Regions from separate parts of the Enterobacter sp. UPMP2052 genome, predicted to be linked through region 2. Evidence: predicted binding sites of a transcription regulator. Region 2 holds the regulator's gene; each other region holds the start of a gene.
What was found. Region 2 encodes PhoB, which activates phosphate uptake and scavenging genes when phosphate is short. Its sites were predicted from a motif close to CTGTCATAAAACTGNCNNAT; they were not measured.
Positions count from the first base shown of each region.

Region 1: the regulator PhoB is predicted to act here: its motif matches at 3,022-3,041, upstream of glpT (glycerol-3-phosphate transporter).
Region 3: the regulator PhoB is predicted to act here: its motif matches at 4,023-4,042, upstream of kdgR (DNA-binding transcriptional regulator KdgR).

Region 1 covers NZ_JBSKJR010000001.1:268,532-274,017, forward strand. The annotation lists gene glpC (anaerobic glycerol-3-phosphate dehydrogenase subunit GlpC) at 1-65, opposite strand, end outside; gene glpB (glycerol-3-phosphate dehydrogenase subunit GlpB) at 62-1,279, opposite strand; gene glpA (anaerobic glycerol-3-phosphate dehydrogenase subunit A) at 1,269-2,897, opposite strand; gene glpT (glycerol-3-phosphate transporter) at 3,149-4,501, shown strand; gene glpQ (glycerophosphodiester phosphodiesterase) at 4,513-5,486, shown strand, end outside.
Region 2 covers NZ_JBSKJR010000002.1:74,044-79,529, forward strand. The annotation lists gene sbcC (exonuclease subunit SbcC) at 1-922, opposite strand, end outside; gene sbcD (exonuclease subunit SbcD) at 919-2,124, opposite strand; gene phoB (phosphate response regulator transcription factor PhoB) at 2,310-2,999, shown strand; gene phoR (phosphate regulon sensor histidine kinase PhoR) at 3,021-4,316, shown strand; gene brnQ (branched-chain amino acid transporter carrier protein BrnQ) at 4,726-5,486, shown strand, end outside.
Region 3 covers NZ_JBSKJR010000001.1:702,635-708,120, reverse strand. The annotation lists gene ftsI (peptidoglycan glycosyltransferase FtsI) at 1-32, opposite strand, end outside; gene cspE (transcription antiterminator/RNA stability regulator CspE) at 269-478, opposite strand; gene ACWKX3_RS03215 (DUF2627 domain-containing protein) at 518-634, opposite strand; gene ACWKX3_RS03210 (MBL fold metallo-hydrolase) at 1,160-2,149, opposite strand; gene ACWKX3_RS03205 (YebO family protein) at 2,172-2,462, opposite strand; gene mgrB (PhoP/PhoQ regulator MgrB) at 2,537-2,680, opposite strand; gene ACWKX3_RS03195 (YobH family protein) at 2,840-3,079, shown strand; gene kdgR (DNA-binding transcriptional regulator KdgR) at 3,140-3,931, opposite strand; gene ACWKX3_RS03185 (MFS transporter) at 4,110-5,483, shown strand.

The sequences.
Region 1 (5,486 bases), on a different contig from region 2:
CTGACCGGGCAGACCGTGGTGCACACCGTGCATTTTATGCAGCTTTCGAAACGGCTATCGCTCATTGTTCTGCCTCCGTGCGTTGAATTATCTGCTCTGCGGCATGAAGCGCCGTGATCGCACACACGCCGCCGCCGCAGCCCTGGGCAATCGGATCATAGCCGCCCAGAATCGAGCCGATGGCGTAGAGGCCGTTAAGCGACCGGCCGCTGAGCTGCGGGTGCAGCTGGTTATCGACAATCACGCCAAACTGCTGCCAGGGCTGCGGCGTAAAGAAATCACTCTGATACCAGTCCGAACGGGAGGCGCTCTGCCGGACATCCAGCCCCAGAATGGCTTCGCGGATCCCCTCGCGGGTACTCAGTAAGCCGTTACTGAAGAAGCTGCCGCTGGCCAGTACCACGGCGCGTGCGCGCAGCGGAATGTCGCCGTGGTTTCGCGTCCACACCTTGCTGACATCGCTATCAGACAGCGTGATCTTTTTCACCTCGTCACCCGCCATCCACACGCCGCCCTGGGCAATAAATTTTTGCTTAAGCTGCGTGTGCAGCCGAATACCCGGTACGGAAGGGGGAAGGGTCGGCAGCAAGCCGAGCGTGCACGGCAGACGGTCCGACAGCCAGCGCCAGAGTCGATTGTCGGTGAGGCCAAAGCACGCAGGCATCAACAGGGCGTCACACTGTTCGGCGAGCGGCCTGAGCGCGTCATACAGCAGCGGCCAGTTATCGTCGTTATCCAGCAGCCGCGCGATATTCACTGCCCGAAACTCGCTGGGGTTTTCGCGCAGCACGTCCAGTTCGGGAAGGTCTATTTCCGCCGCCGTCGCGTTAATACCGCGCTGACAGAGCGAGGCCGCCGCCAGGTGCGGCTGAAAATCAAGAAAACCGCCAATCCCCACCACCATTACGCGTTCTGCGCTGAACGGGGCGACAGGAACTTCTTCCGGGCTGAGCCACGCGGAACGCAGGGTGCCGAGCGGCGTCACGCGCTGGTGATTTTTCTCAGCGCTGCCCTGCATCCGCGCGCCACAGGCGCTCAGCAGCCTTTCGGTTTCCTGCGCCAGGCGGGCAATGTTGTGCTCGCCGATCAGGCTGTAGGGATGCTCAGGCGCAAGTGCGCCGCGACAGGCATCGTCGAGGAGATCCAGCGATCCGGAAGAGAAGTGCAAAGCGCTCTGCCCGCGGGTGACGATGGCGCAGCGCAGACCACGTTGCGTGAGCGTGATCCCGCACAGCAGCCCTGCCAGCCCGCCGCCGACAATAACGGTATTAAATTTCATTATGTGGCTCCTTCTCCAGGCCGCAAAGTCCCTGATAAACCCAGCGGGTAAACTCGCTTTCGCGCAGGGCATCGCCCCAGGCAACGGGCTGAATGCCTTTCCAGCGTTCATTGAGGAAATCGCTGAGCTGGGTCAGGGACTGCGTTGAGGTGGTGGCGTGAAAGCGTTGCAGCAGCCCGGCGGCGCGACAGGCGCAAAGCTCGCCCTGACAGGTACCCATGCCGACGCGCGTGCGGCGGCGAAGATCGAGCAGCGTATTGACCGTCAGATTCTCGACGGCATATTGCACCTCGCCTGCGGTCACCGCTTCGCACTCGCACACCAGGCTGCGGCTAAGCCGCCCCTCGCCAAGCCACTGCGGGGTTCTGTCGCCGTGGCGATAAACGGCGGAGCCGCGCAGCGGAGCGGGCAGAGAGATGATTTTCTGCAGCGTTTTCTCGGTGGACTGACGCGATCCGGGCAGGGGCTGTTCTGCCGTGACGCACGGCGTTGTGTTACCGAGTTTGCGGCAGACCGCATCCGTGGCCCACTCCGCCATCAGGCGGTAGGTCATAAGCTTGCCGCCGGTAATGGTGATAAAACCCTCCATGCCGTCACGTTGGGCATGATCGAGCAGGACGATCCCCCGGCTAACGTTGCGCCCGCTTGGGTCGTTATCGCTGGCGACCAGCGGTCGCACACCCGCATAGGCGCGCAGAATGCGGGTTTGCGCCATCACCGGAGCCAGTTTCTCGCCTTCGCGCAGCAGAATATCCACCTCTTCGGCCGTTACCCGGTTAACGTCAATCTCGCTGTAATCGACGTGGGTGGAGGTGGTGCCGATAAGCGAAATGGTGTCGCCCGGCACCAGAATATCGGCGTCGGAAGGTTTACGACAGCGGTTGATGACGTGGTTGTTGATGCGATGGTCGAGGATCAGCAGCGAACCTTTTGCCGGGAACATGCGGATGGATAAGTCGGCGTATTCCGCGATGCGTTGCCCCCAGATCCCCGCTGCATTGATAACCACGGCGGCGTACAGTTCGCTGCGCTCGTTATATTGCGGGTCGAACACCCGCACGCCGCGCACTGTGTTGCCTTCGCGAATAAGCCCGGTGACCTCATGCCCGGTCAGAATGCGTGCGCCGTGTTCCCGGGCGTCCAGCATATTTGCGGCGGTCAGGCGAAACGGATCGACCGTGCCGTCGGGGACTTTCACCGCGCCGGTGAGCGCCGGGTTGACAGACGGCTCCAGCCGACGCGCCAGCGCCGGGTCGATGGCGTCGGTCTGGATCCCTGCGGCCGTGCAGGCGGAAATAAAGGTTTGCTGAAACGCGAGATCGTCTTCGGGAAGGGTAATGAACAGTCCGTTGGTTGGCTCGATGCAGTGGCGGGCGATGCGTTTCAGGATCTGATTTTCCGCAATACACTCCCGGGCTGACTCACCGTCGGTCACCGCGTACCGCGCGCCGCTGTGCAGCAGGCCGTGGTTGCGGCCTGTGGCACCTGTCGCAATATCATGGCGCTCCAGCAGGGTCACGCTCAGGCCACGCAGGGCACAGTCGCGGGCGATGCCGGCCCCGGTTGCGCCGCCGCCAATGATTATCACATCGCTGTAGCGAGGATCGAGAACCGTCATTGTCTTCCCTCTATGTTCGTTTTTTTATCATTTAGCCACACTGAAAATGTGGTTTGTTTGATTTCGAACATAAACGCGCGTTATTCGAAAGTGAAACGTGATTCCATGCGCTTTTTTGCGCATTCTGTCATATTTCTGTAACAATCTGTGCGTTGATTCACAGTAACAATCACCGTGATTTCTTAACATCGCCGCCTCTGGAATCGGGTGCGAGGCACCTTCTCATTCATTACAAGGCCACGGAGGCTGTCATGCTCAGTATCTTTAAACCTGCGCCGCATCGGGCGCGTCTGCCAGAGGCAGAGATAGATCCGCTTTACCGCCGTCTGCGTTGGCAAATCTTCCTGGGGATTTTCTTCGGGTACGCGGCGTATTATCTGGTACGTAAAAACTTCGCGCTCGCCATGCCGTATCTGGTGGAGCAGGGTTTCTCCCGCGGTGATTTAGGGTTTGCGCTCTCGGGGATCTCTATCGCCTACGGGTTTTCCAAATTCATTATGGGGTCGGTGTCGGATCGCTCGAATCCGCGCGTGTTCCTGCCAGCCGGTTTGATTCTGGCGGCTGCGGTGATGTTGTTTATGGGCTTTGTACCGTGGGCGACGTCCAGTATTGCGATTATGTTTGTGCTGCTGTTCCTCTGCGGCTGGTTCCAGGGGATGGGCTGGCCGCCGTGCGGACGCACCATGGTGCACTGGTGGTCGCAGAAAGAGCGTGGCGGAATTGTGTCGGTCTGGAACTGCGCGCATAACGTGGGCGGCGGTATTCCTCCGCTGCTGTTCCTGCTCGGGATGGCATGGTTCAACGACTGGAAAGCCGCCCTTTACATGCCGGCTTTTGGCGCGATCGTAGTGGCGATTATCGCCTTCGCCCTGATGCGCGATACGCCGCAGTCCTGCGGCCTGCCGCCAATTGAAGAGTACAAAAACGATTATCCGGACGACTACAGCGAACAGCATGAAGAGGAGCTGACGGCCAAACAGATCTTCATGAAGTACGTGCTGCCCAACAAACTGCTGTGGTACATCGCGGTAGCCAACGTTTTCGTTTACCTGCTGCGTTACGGCATCCTCGACTGGTCGCCAACCTACCTGAAAGAGGTGAAACACTTCGCGCTGGATAAATCGTCCTGGGCCTACTTCCTGTATGAATACGCGGGTATCCCGGGCACGCTGATTTGTGGCTGGATGTCGGACAAGGTCTTCCGCGGCAACCGTGGTGCAACGGGCGTGTTCTTTATGACCCTGGTGACCATCGCCACCGTCGTTTACTGGCTTAACCCGCCGGGCAACCCGGGCGTGGACATGGCCTGTATGATTGTGATCGGCTTCCTGATCTACGGTCCGGTGATGCTGATTGGCCTGCATGCCCTTGAGCTGGCACCGAAAAAAGCGGCAGGGACGGCGGCAGGCTTTACCGGCCTGTTTGGCTACCTTGGTGGCTCGGTCGCCGCAAGCGCCATTGTCGGCTATACCGTTGACTTCTTCGGCTGGGATGGCGGCTTCATGGTCATGATTGGCGGTAGCGTACTGGCGGTACTGCTGCTGATTGTTGTCATGATTGGTGAAAAACGTCATCACGCCGAAATACAGGCACGTCGTCAATAAGGAGCATTACGATGAAACTGACTCAACTCGCTACCGGCCTGCTGCTGGCCAGTGTCATGACAGGCTCGGCGCTGGCGGCAGATAAGATTGTCATTGCTCACCGTGGTGCCAGCGGCTATCTGCCCGAGCATACGCTGCCCGCGAAAGCGATGGCTTACGCGCAGGGGGCGGATTACCTTGAGCAGGATCTGGTGATGACCAGGGACGATCATCTGGTCGTCCTGCATGACCACTATCTTGACCGCGTCACAGATGTCGCCGACCGTTTTCCCGACCGTGCCCGCAAGGACGGCCGTTATTACGCCATCGACTTCACGCTTGACGAGATCCGCTCGCTGAAATTTACCGAAGGCTTCGAGATTGAAAACGGCAAGAAGGTGCAGGTCTATCCGGGGCGTTTCCCGATGGGCAAGTCCGACTTCCGCATTCATACCTTTGAAGAGGAAATCGAATTTGTTCAGGGGCTTAACCACTCTACCGGTAAAAACATAGGTATCTACCCGGAGATCAAAGCGCCGTGGTTCCATCATCAGGAAGGGAAGGACATTGCGGCGAAAACGCTGGATGTGCTGAAGCAGTACGGCTACACCAGTAAGAAGGATAAGGTCTACCTCCAGTGCTTTGATGCGGCTGAACTCAAGCGCATCAAAAACGAGCTGGAACCGAAGCGGGGGATGGATCTCAACCTGGTGCAGCTGATTGCCTATACCGACTGGAATGAAACGCAGGAGAAACAGCCGGACGGCAAGTGGGTTAACTACAACTACGACTGGATGTTTAAGCCGGGCGCGATGAAGCAGATTGCGCAGTACGCCGACGGCATCGGGCCGGATTACCACATGCTGGTGGCGGAAGGCTCCACGCCGGGGCACATCACCTTCACGGCGATGGTGAAAGAGGCGCACGCCAGCAAGATGCAGGTGCATCCTTACACGGTACGTGCAGACCAGTTGCCGGACTATGCGACGGATGTGAATCAGCTTTA
Region 2 (5,486 bases):
GCGCCAGGCGGGTGGTTTGCTCCTGCTGGCGCTCCCACAGCGGGCGTAGCTGGGCGGCGGGGTGAGCCAGCTGGAGCTTTGCCAGCTCAGGCGCGGCATCGGTCAGTGCCTGCTGCGCCTGCTGCTGCGAAGCGGCGGCGCGCTGCTGTTCACGAATCAGCTCGTCGCTGCGCGTCAGCCACTGGAACGCTTTCTGGTGGCTTTGCTGCTCTGCCAGCAGGGTTTTCTCTTCGTCAGTAAGCACCTGCAAACTTTGCTGCAACTGCTGCTGTTGCTCTTCGCTTAACAGCACGACGCCCGCAGCCTGCGCTTCACACTTTTCCAGCGCGCTGCGGGCGGCTTTGTGCTTCTCAAACACCATGGCCGAAATCTGCCCGTAGATCTCGGTGCCGGTCAGCTCCTCCAGCAGCTCGGCGCGATCGCTCGGCTTAGCATTAAGAAACGCGGCGAATTGCCCCTGAGAGAGCAGCATTGAGCGGGTAAAGCGGCCATAGTCCAGCCCGGTGAGCGCGGCGGTTTGTTCCAGCTTATCCGTCACTTTATCGGCGAGAATTTTGCCGTCTTCGCAGCGCGCCAGTTCCACGCGCGGAGCCTGTAAGTTCCCGTCCGGCTGATTGCGCGCGCGGTTCTGGCTCCAGAACGCGCGGTAGGCGATGCCTTTGACCTCGAATTCCACCTCTGCCAGGCACTCGGCGGTGTCGCGCGTCATCAGGTCGTTTTGCGCCTGAGACACTTTTTGCAGGCGCGGCGTTTCGTGGTACAGCGCCAGACAAATAGCGTCGAGAAGGGTAGTTTTGCCTGCACCGGTAGCACCGGTAATGGCAAACAGCCCGTTGCTGGCGAAAGGCTCAGCGGTAAAATCGATTTTCCACTCGCCCTTGAGCGAGTTGAGGTTTTTCAGACGCAGGCTGAGAATTTTCATGCGCTTTCTTCCTCGTCATGCAGGGTGTGCAGAGTCTGAACAAACAGCTCGTTGAGCCTTGTGCGTTTGTCATCGTCCAGCTCTTCATGCGCAAGCCGCCGCTCGAAGACCTCTTCCACTCGGAGTTCGCTAAGCGTTTCGCGCCGGGCACCTGAGAGAAGTTTCTCGCGCTGCTCGCGGCTGCGGCGTACCAGCAACACTTCGACGGGAAGATCTTCCGTCAGCGCCTGAATTTTACGCTGCATATCGTGCAGGTAGTCGTCGGTGGTGATTTCGATATCCAGCCAGACGGGCGGGTTAAGCGCTGCGCCGCGCCACTGCTCAAGCTGGGCGGTAATGGCGGCCAGATCGCCCTTCAGGACCGCCAGCGGCTGGGTGACAGGGACTTCCAGCGGCTCAACGGCGCTGAGTTTGCCGTGGGTGAAGCTCACCAGATGCACGCATTTCGCCTTGCCCGTTTCGTCAAAACTGAGCGGAATGGGCGAGCCACAGTAGCGGATGTGTTCGCAGCCGCCAATCACCTGCGCGCGGTGAATGTGCCCAAGGGCGATGTAGTCGGCAGGCGGGAAGTTTTGCGCCGGGAAAGCGTCCAGGGTGCCGATATAGATCTCGCGAACCGCGTCACTTTTACTGGCTCCGACGGTGGTCAAATGGCCGGTGGCAATAACGGGAAGAGGTTGTTCACCGCGCAGGGTGCAGGCCTGTGCGTGTTGCTGGTGATAATAGTCGGTGATGGCCTGCAATAAATGCTTCTGCTTTTCGCTGCCGGAAAGGCCGGCCTGGCTTTGAACGATATCCCGCGGGCGTAAAAACGGGATTGGGCACAGCACTGCCCCCGGCGTGCCGTCGCGTTTGTTCAGGATCTGCGGCGCGTGCCCGGCACTCGCCACCACGGTCGTGTTGAGGAACGCCAAAATATCGCGGGATTCATTCAACGTGGCGACGGAGTCATGGTTGCCCGCGACAATCACCAGATGACAGCCGGTTTGCTGCAGGTTGACCACAAAGCGGTTATACAACTCGCGCGCATAGCTCGGCGGCTGTCCGGTATCAAAAATATCGCCTGCCACGATAATTGCGTCGACCTCCTGCAACCGGGCCGTCTCCAGCAGCCAGTTCAGAAACGCTTCATGTTCAGCGGCGCGGCTTTTGCTGTAAAAATTTTGACCCAGATGCCAGTCCGAGGTGTGAAGTATGCGCATATCAGATCCGTGGCGAAAAAAGATGGGGGGATTATAAACTTTCAGGGAACGGAAAATAACCGCTGTAATAAAACAACAGTTTGCCATTGATGATGGTAATGTTTTTCATAAATCTGTCATAAATCTGACGCATAATGGCGCCGAATTACAACATGTAACTTAAATAAGACAAAACAGGGCAAAGTATGGCGAGACGTATTCTGGTCGTAGAAGATGAAGCTCCGATTCGTGAAATGGTGTGCTTCGTGCTCGAACAAAACGGTTTCCAGCCGATTGAAGCGGAAGATTATGACAGCGCGGTGAATCAGCTGAATGAACCCTGGCCCGACTTGATCCTGCTGGACTGGATGCTGCCCGGCGGCTCCGGCCTGCAGTTTATCAAACACATTAAACGTGAAGCGATGACCCGCGATATTCCGGTGGTTATGCTGACGGCGCGCGGTGAAGAAGAGGATCGCGTTCGCGGTCTGGAAACCGGCGCGGATGATTACATTACCAAGCCGTTCTCCCCGAAGGAGCTGGTTGCCCGCATCAAAGCCGTGATGCGCCGTATTTCGCCGATGGCGGTGGAAGAGGTGATTGAGATGCAGGGCCTGAGCCTTGACCCGACCTCGCACCGCGTCATGACCGGCGAAAATCCTCTCGACATGGGGCCGACCGAATTTAAGCTCCTGCACTTCTTTATGACCCATCCGGAGCGCGTCTACAGCCGCGAACAGTTGCTGAATAACGTCTGGGGAACTAACGTCTATGTCGAAGACCGAACGGTTGACGTCCATATTCGCCGCCTGCGTAAAGCGCTGGAACTGAGCGGCCACGATCGCATGGTGCAGACGGTCCGCGGCACGGGTTATCGTTTTTCGACCCGTTTCTGAACAATGACAGGAGTGTGACGCGTGCTGGAACGTCTGTCATGGAAAAGGCTCGTCTTTGAACTGATCTTATGCTGTATTCCGGCCTTCATTCTGGGGGCTATTTTTGGCTATCTGCCGTGGTTTTTACTGGCCGCGGTGACCGGACTGCTGATCTGGCATTTCTGGAATCTGCTGCGCCTCTCCTGGTGGCTGTGGGTGGACAGAAGTATGACCCCTCCGCCGGGAAGCGGAAGCTGGGAGCCGCTGCTGTACGGCCTGCACCAGATGCAGATGCGTAATAAAAAGCGCCGCCGCGAGCTGGGCAGCCTGATAAAACGCTTTCGCAGCGGCGCAGAATCGCTTCCGGATGCGGTTATTTTAACCACCGAAGAGGGGACCATCTTCTGGTGTAACGGCCTGGCGCAACAGCTGCTCGGCCTGCGCTGGCCGGATGACAATGGCCAGAATATCCTTAACCTTCTGCGTTATCCCGAGTTCACGCTGTACCTCAAAAAGCGTGACTTTACCCGCCCGCACGATCTGAAGCTCAACAATGGCCGTCATCTTGAGATCCGCGTGATGCCCTACAGCGATCGGCAGTGGCTGATGGTGGCGCGCGACGTGACCCAGATGCACCAGCTGGAAGGGGCGCGCCGCAACTTCTTCGCCAACGTTAGCCACGAACTGCGCACGCCGCTGACGGTGCTGCAGGGCTATCTGGAGATGATGCAGGAGCAAACGCTGGAAGGAGCACCGCGCGAGAAAGCCCTGCACACCATGCGCGAGCAGACGCACCGGATGGAAGGGCTGGTGAAGCAGCTACTGACGCTCTCGAAAATCGAAGCGGCTCCGTCGCTGGCGCTCACTGACACCATTGACGTGCCGATGATGCTGCGCGTGGTGGAGCGTGAAGCACAGACGTTAAGCCATAAGAAACACACCTTCAACTTTGAGGTGGATAACAGCCTCAAAGTGCTCGGCAGCGAGGATGAACTGCGCAGCGCCATCTCCAACCTGGTCTATAACGCGGTGAACCACACGCCGGAGGGAACGCATATCGTAGTGCGCTGGCAGCCTACCCCGGCGGGGGCTGAGTTCAGCGTCGAGGATAACGGTCCGGGCATTGCGCCGGAGCACCTTCCGCGCCTGACCGAGCGTTTTTACCGTGTGGATAAAGCGCGCTCACGCCAGACCGGGGGCAGCGGTCTTGGACTGGCGATTGTGAAACATGCGGTGAATCACCACGAAAGCCGTCTTGATATTCAGAGTACGCCGGGCAAAGGAACCCGTTTCAGTTTCGTCATGCCGGAACGATTGATTGCCAAAAAGATCGCCTGACGGCGGGCGTGTCATTTTACCTTTCCACGGGTCAGCGTATGCTGGCCCGTTTGCTTTGCAGTCAAGCGAAACGCGGGTGAATATTATACGGCTGTTGTTTTTTTGTTCGCATGATTAGCCATGGGTTTTTCCTGAATATGGCGTATCGTGCTGCCTTGAATTTCTATGCTGGTATATTGTTCTGGTTTTACGATCCCTCCTTGCCTTTAAACGTTATAAGCGTTTAAATTGCCCCCCATATACTGTCAGACCGACTGTATTTGCGTGGTAAATCGAAAAACTATTCTTCGCCACGCCAGGACGGGAGCATATCCCGCTGAAATTGAGCAAATTTTCCGCTGTATCGTCCCGCGAGGGATGGCGAAAATCTCAACGTTTTCAACACCACATCCACAGGCAGTAAGGTTCTATGACCCATCACTTAAAATCGCGTGACATCATCGCGCTGGGCTTTATGACATTTGCGCTGTTCGTTGGCGCAGGCAACATCATTTTCCCTCCTATGGTTGGTTTACAGGCGGGTGAACACGTCTGGACCGCCGCGTTTGGCTTCCTGATTACTGCCGTGGGGCTGCCGGTGCTTACCGTGGTCGCGCTGGCGAAAGTGGGTGGCGGCGTCGATAGCCTCAGCACGCCAATTGGCAAAGTGGCGGGCGTCCTGCTGGCGACCGTCTGCTATCTGGCCGTTGGCCCGCTGTTTGCGACCCCGCGTACCGCGACCGTCTCCTTCGAAGTGGGGATTGCTCCGCTGACCGGTGACGGCGCGATGCCGCTGTTTATCTACAGCCTGGTTTATTTTGCCATCGTGATTCTGGTTTCCCTCTATCCGGGCAAACTGCTGGATACCGTGGGTAACTTCCTGGCTCCGCTGAAAATCATTGCGCTGATCGTGCTGGCCGTTGCCGCCATCATCTGGCCGGCGGGGCCTATCAGCCACGCGATGGATGCCTACCAGAACGCAGCCTTCTCTAACGGCTTTGTAAACGGCTATCTGACGATGGATACGCTGGGTGCGATGGTCTTCGGTATTGTTATCGTGAATGCCGCGCGTTCTCGCGGCGTGACCGAAGCGCGCCTGTTGACCCGCTACACCATCTGGGCTGGCCTGATGGCCGGTGTGGGTCTGACGCTGCTGTATCTGGCGCTGTTCCGCCTGGGGTCCGATAGCGC
Region 3 (5,486 bases), on a different contig from region 2:
AAACGCACCGGCGTGAAGTTTCCGGTGGTCATTATGGTTTTCTTTTTCACCTGAACCCCAGGGCAATGAATCAACGCCCTGATTTAACGGGAAAACTTTGTCGTGAGGGGGAAAAACAATGCTAATAATGTCGAAGCTTTGCAACAAGTTGCGAACAAGGTCGCCGTCAGTCATATTCTGAAAGAAACGGCGTAAAAAAGCCCCGCACGGTGCGAGGCTTTATGTCTGATGGTGAAGCGCGATAGCACTTCTGTCAGCAGTGGTTCGATCAGATAGCAGTTACGTTAACTGCAGCTGGGCCTTTCTGGCCGTCCTGAATTTCGAACTCAACGTTCTGGCCTTCAGCCAGAGTTTTGAAGCCATTACCCTGGATTGCAGAGAAGTGTACGAACACGTCTTTGCTGCCGTCAGCAGGAGTAATGAAACCAAAACCTTTAGACTCGTTGAACCACTTAACTTGACCTTTAATCTTTGCCATTTGCAAAATTCCTTAGAGTGTTTTCTTTGCCCGCGGGCATTACCTAGATAAAACTGAGACATTACTGCATGAGGCACTAATATAAGGTTCGGCAGAGAAGCGGTATTCAACGACAACGTGTTTACTCAGGACTTCTATACTGAAAATGCCACACATAAACAGAACTGTACCTCGTTTGACCCAAACCGTGTTATCACATACAACGTTTAATATGGCAAGCCATTTTTAAACGCGTCTCGATCCGCCGCACAAATTCTGGCTCTGTCCCTGGCCATTCTGCAAAAATATGCGTCCGGCTATGGACAATGTTGCCAGCCTATACTACCGCGCCGTTGTATTCACAACCGCTGTAATCAAAGACTTTTTTAACATAGTTCACGCGTTTCGATACGTCCAGATTTCAGCCTGTTTTTCTTCATTGCAATGATTGAGTTAGAACTTATTGTGAAAAGTTATGCCGAAATGATTGCAAGGTGCCTGAAAAGTAACATTTCAAAAACAGTTTTAATTGCCTTTGGCAAACTGTATTAAAAACCACCGCTTAATAAAAATACGTTGCACTAAAATAATGAAATATTTATGACGCTGCATCAAAAGAAGGCAAGCAAAACGTTTCGATATAATTAAAACATTCCCGGGCGATGCTCCATACCGAATATAGATAACGAACCGGCGCACGCTTTATACGGATAAATATTCGCCAATTTTCAGTATCCTGAATGAAGTATTAACGGGTGCTACATTATCAAGCGCCCTTCGTAACGCCTGCACGGGTTCATCAAGAGATTCATCGGCCAGTTCGAACACGCCCCAATGAATGGGAAAAGCAGTCGGACACCCCAGGCCTTGCCAGAGCGCCACGGCAGAATGGGGGTCCATATGGTGCACTGCCATGAACCATTCGGGTGCATATGCGCCAATCGGCAGTGCGGCAAAATCAATTGCGCCAAGCCGCTCCGGGATTAACAGCAGTTCCGGCGAATACCCGGTATCCCCGCTAAACCAGAACCGATGCTGTCGCCCCTCGACAACCCAGCCGCACCATAATGACCGATTACGATTCCACGGCGTACGCATGCTCCAGTGCTGCGCCGGTACGGCGGTCAGGGTTATTCCCTGCCAGTTAGCGTTCTGCCACCAGTCGAGTTCAACCACATTTTTCGCTCCCCGCCGGCGGAACCAGTTCCCCAGCCCCAGGGGAACAAACACGGTCAGGCCCGGAAAGCGCCGCAAGAGCTTTCGCACCGTTGAGGCATCAAGATGATCATAATGATTATGGGAAATCAGCAACGCATCCAGTGTCGGAAGGCTTTCGACGGTGATAGCGGGCGGGGTTTTTCGCTGTGGTCCAAGAAAGGGCACGGGAGATGCGCGATGGGAAAAAACCGGATCGGTCAGGAGATACCTGCCGTCCATGCGTAATAACACGCTGGCATGCCCAAGCCACCATGCCCCATCCTCCGGGCGCGCGTTGAGTTCAACAGGCTGCCACCAGGTCTGGATAAAGGCGTCGTATCCTGAAGACGGGGGCTTCGGCAGGCCAGCGGCTTTACGCTCTTTCTGCCAGCGATCGACATCGCCGGGCTGATGTCCTGTGGAATGGGTATTGCGAAAACCATCCGGCGTGTGGTGTTTCAGGGAGGGGTCATACCAGGGATTTTTCCAGACCACGGCCACCTCCCATCATTGCAACCTAGCGTTCGGCCACCAGACGAATGAAATCGTCTTCATCGTCTTTAGCGTCTGGCGCACTCTCTTTCGCTACCGCTTTCTCTTCAGGCTCGTTGGCTTCACACAAACGACGCAGCAGCGCATTCTGACGCTTTTGCAGATCGAGCATCGCTTCCAGCAGCTCAATCTGCTCGTTAGTCCGGGAGCTGGCACGGTTGACGAAAAACCATATGAGAAGCCCTACCACCATAACAATCAACGAGACTGCCAGGGACGCCAGGCTTAGTAGCCCTGAATTCAGTAACTCACCCATTTCACCACCTCAATAAAAACGGCTATTTTACCACTGGCGCGAAGGAAGGGCATCACATTGAGAAAAAATGCGGTCTACCACGGGATAAACTTATTGATTGCGCAAACGCCGCTAAAAAACTGTACATCCTGATCGCACATCACATTGATAGTCTGCGTCCACAATACGACGCATGCTATCAGCACAATAATCAGAATCACCCAGCGTATTTTTTTCACTCCACACTCCGTCTTATGACCATATGTTACCAGGTTAGCACGCTAATCTTAAACAGCGGCTAACTGTAACCGCATCAAATCCTTTTCGGAATAGTTCACTTGTTTCACACCGTAAACCGTTTAGGCTTAGTGCATGACAACAAAGATAAAGAGGTAATGATGCATTTTATCATTCGAACAACTATTGCACTGGCCGTTGTGTGGATTGGCCTTTTATTAACCGGATATGGAGTGCTTGTGGGGAGCACCGAAAATGCAGCGGGATTAGGCATTCAGTGTAAGTACGTCACGGCACAGGGTATGAGTACCGCCCAGTATCTGCACTCCGACAGCGGTATCATTGGATTAACCAACTGCCCGGTACTGCGTAAAACGTCCGTGGTCATTGATAACGGCTAACCGTTTAACAATATAAAAAAACGCCGCAGACGATGCGGCGTTTTTTATGCCTGACAGCATTCAGAACGGGTAGTCGTTGTAACCCATCTGCTCAGAGATTTTACGCGCCGCAGTGTGCAGGATAGCAACATACTCATGCAGGCGTTCTTCCGAGAAGCGCAGCGTCGGGAATGAGATACTCAGGCCCGCAATCACGACGCCAAAGCGATCGAAAACAGGTACGCCAATGCAGCGCAGCCCCTCTTCCTGCTCTTCGTTATCTTCCCCGTAGCCCTGCTCGCGAACGGTATCGAGTACCTTAAGCAGCTCATCGGTACTGGTGATGGTGCGGTCGGTGCTGCGTTTATACTCCACGCCGTCCAGAATTTGCTTCACCTCTTCGCGATCGCGCCAGGCCAGCAGCACTTTACCGATTGCCGTACTGTACAGCGGGTTACGACGTCCGATACGCGAGTACATACGCAGGTTATACATCGAGTCGATTTTGTGGATGTAAACGATACTGTCTTCATCCAGCGCGCCCAGGTGGACCGTCTCTTTCGTCAGGCGTGACAGTTCACGCATCTGAATATCTGCGCTGCGAATAAGATCCACGTTTTGTAACGCGCGGGCACCCAGCTCGAACAGCTTCAGCGTGAGAGAGTATTTCTCAGACTCGCCTTCCTGAGCGACATAGCCCAGAGACTTCATGGTCTGCAAAAAGCGATAAACGGTGCTTTTCGACATCATCACGCGCTGCGACAATTCTGTAATACCAATTTCACGCTCTTCTCCGAGCGCCTGCAAGATGCCAAACACCTTCAGCACGGAAGAAACAGAATCTGGCTGCTTATCCAAATCTGCGATTGCCATTTATCACCTCATACAGAGTGTTTTATAAAAATCAGAACCGGTTTTTATTATAAATTCGAGTCATGCTGCCTGCAATCAATCTGCGTTTACTTCGTTACAAATCTGCGACATAAAACCGAAATAACGATGCTAAAATAGTTACCCTGAGAATAATTTCATCCTGAGCATTTCATTTCCCATGGAAAAACACGCTTCCGATGGCCTGCCGTTGCCCCAGCGGTATGGTGCTATCGCCACCATTATTATTGGTATTTCGATGGCCGTCCTCGACGGCGCGATTGCCAACGTCGCATTGCCCACAATCGCCAGCGACCTCAACGCCTCCCCCGCCAGCTCCATCTGGATTGTGAATGCGTATCAAATCGCGATTGTGATCTCCTTACTTTCGCTCTCTTTTCTGGGGGATATGTTTGGCTACCGGCGGATCTATCAGTGCGGCCTGGTGGTTTTCACGCTGACCTCGCTTTTTTGCGCCCTGTCGGACTCACTGCATACCCTGACGCTGGCCCGTATTGCTCAGGGCTTCGGCGGCGCGGCTCTGATGAGCGTGAATACGGCATTGATACGGCTTATCTATCCCCAGCGCCAGCTAGGCCGGGGGATGGGCATCAACTCGTTTATTGTGGCGGTTTCCTCGGCGGCAGGCCCCACGATTGCTGCCGCGATCCTGTCTGTTGCTTCATGGAAGTGGCTTTTTGCGATAAATGTGCCGCTCGGAATTGTGGCTATTTTCTTCGCACTGCGTTATCTCCCGGCTAATGGCCCCAAAAGCAACAAGCCGCGCTTCGACTTACCCAGCGCGGTGATGAATGCGCTAACCTTCGGTCTGCTCATCACGGCCCTGAGTGGCTTCGCGCAAGGGCAATCTCTGACGCTTATCGCGGCAGAAGTCGCCGCCATGCTGATCGTGGGTTTCTTCTTTGTCCGTCGCCAGCTGGCGCTGCCGGTGCCGTTGCTGCCGGTTGACCTGCTGCGTATTCCGCTTTTTTCGCTTTCTATTTGCACCTCAATCTGTTCGTTTTGCGCCCAGATGCTGGCGCTGGTCGCGTTGCCGTTCTTTTTGCAGAGCATCGTGGGTCGTTCCGAGGTGGAGACAGGGCTGCTGCTGACGCCATGGCCGCTGGCAACCATGGTGATGGCCCCGCTGGCAGGCTATTTAATTGAACGGGTCCATGCGGGGCTGCTGGGTGCGTTAGGGCTGGTAGTGATGGCGAGCGGCCTGTTTGCGCTGGCGCTGCTCCCCTCCACGCCTTCCGACATGGATATCATCTGGAGAATGGTCCTGTGCGGAGCCGGTTTTGGTCTGTTCCAGTCACCCAATAACCATACCATTATGACCGCTGCCCCACGCCATCGCAGCGGCGGAGCCAGCGGCATGCTGGGAACGGCGCGTCTGTTAGGGCAAAGTACCGGTGCCGCGCTGGTTGCGCTGATGTTCAACCTTGCCGGGCAGAACGGCACCCACGTTGCGCTGCTTACGGCCGGAACACTGGCGACGACTGCGGCCATTGTCAGCGGATTGCGGATCACGCAACCCCGCGCGCAGGCATAAAAA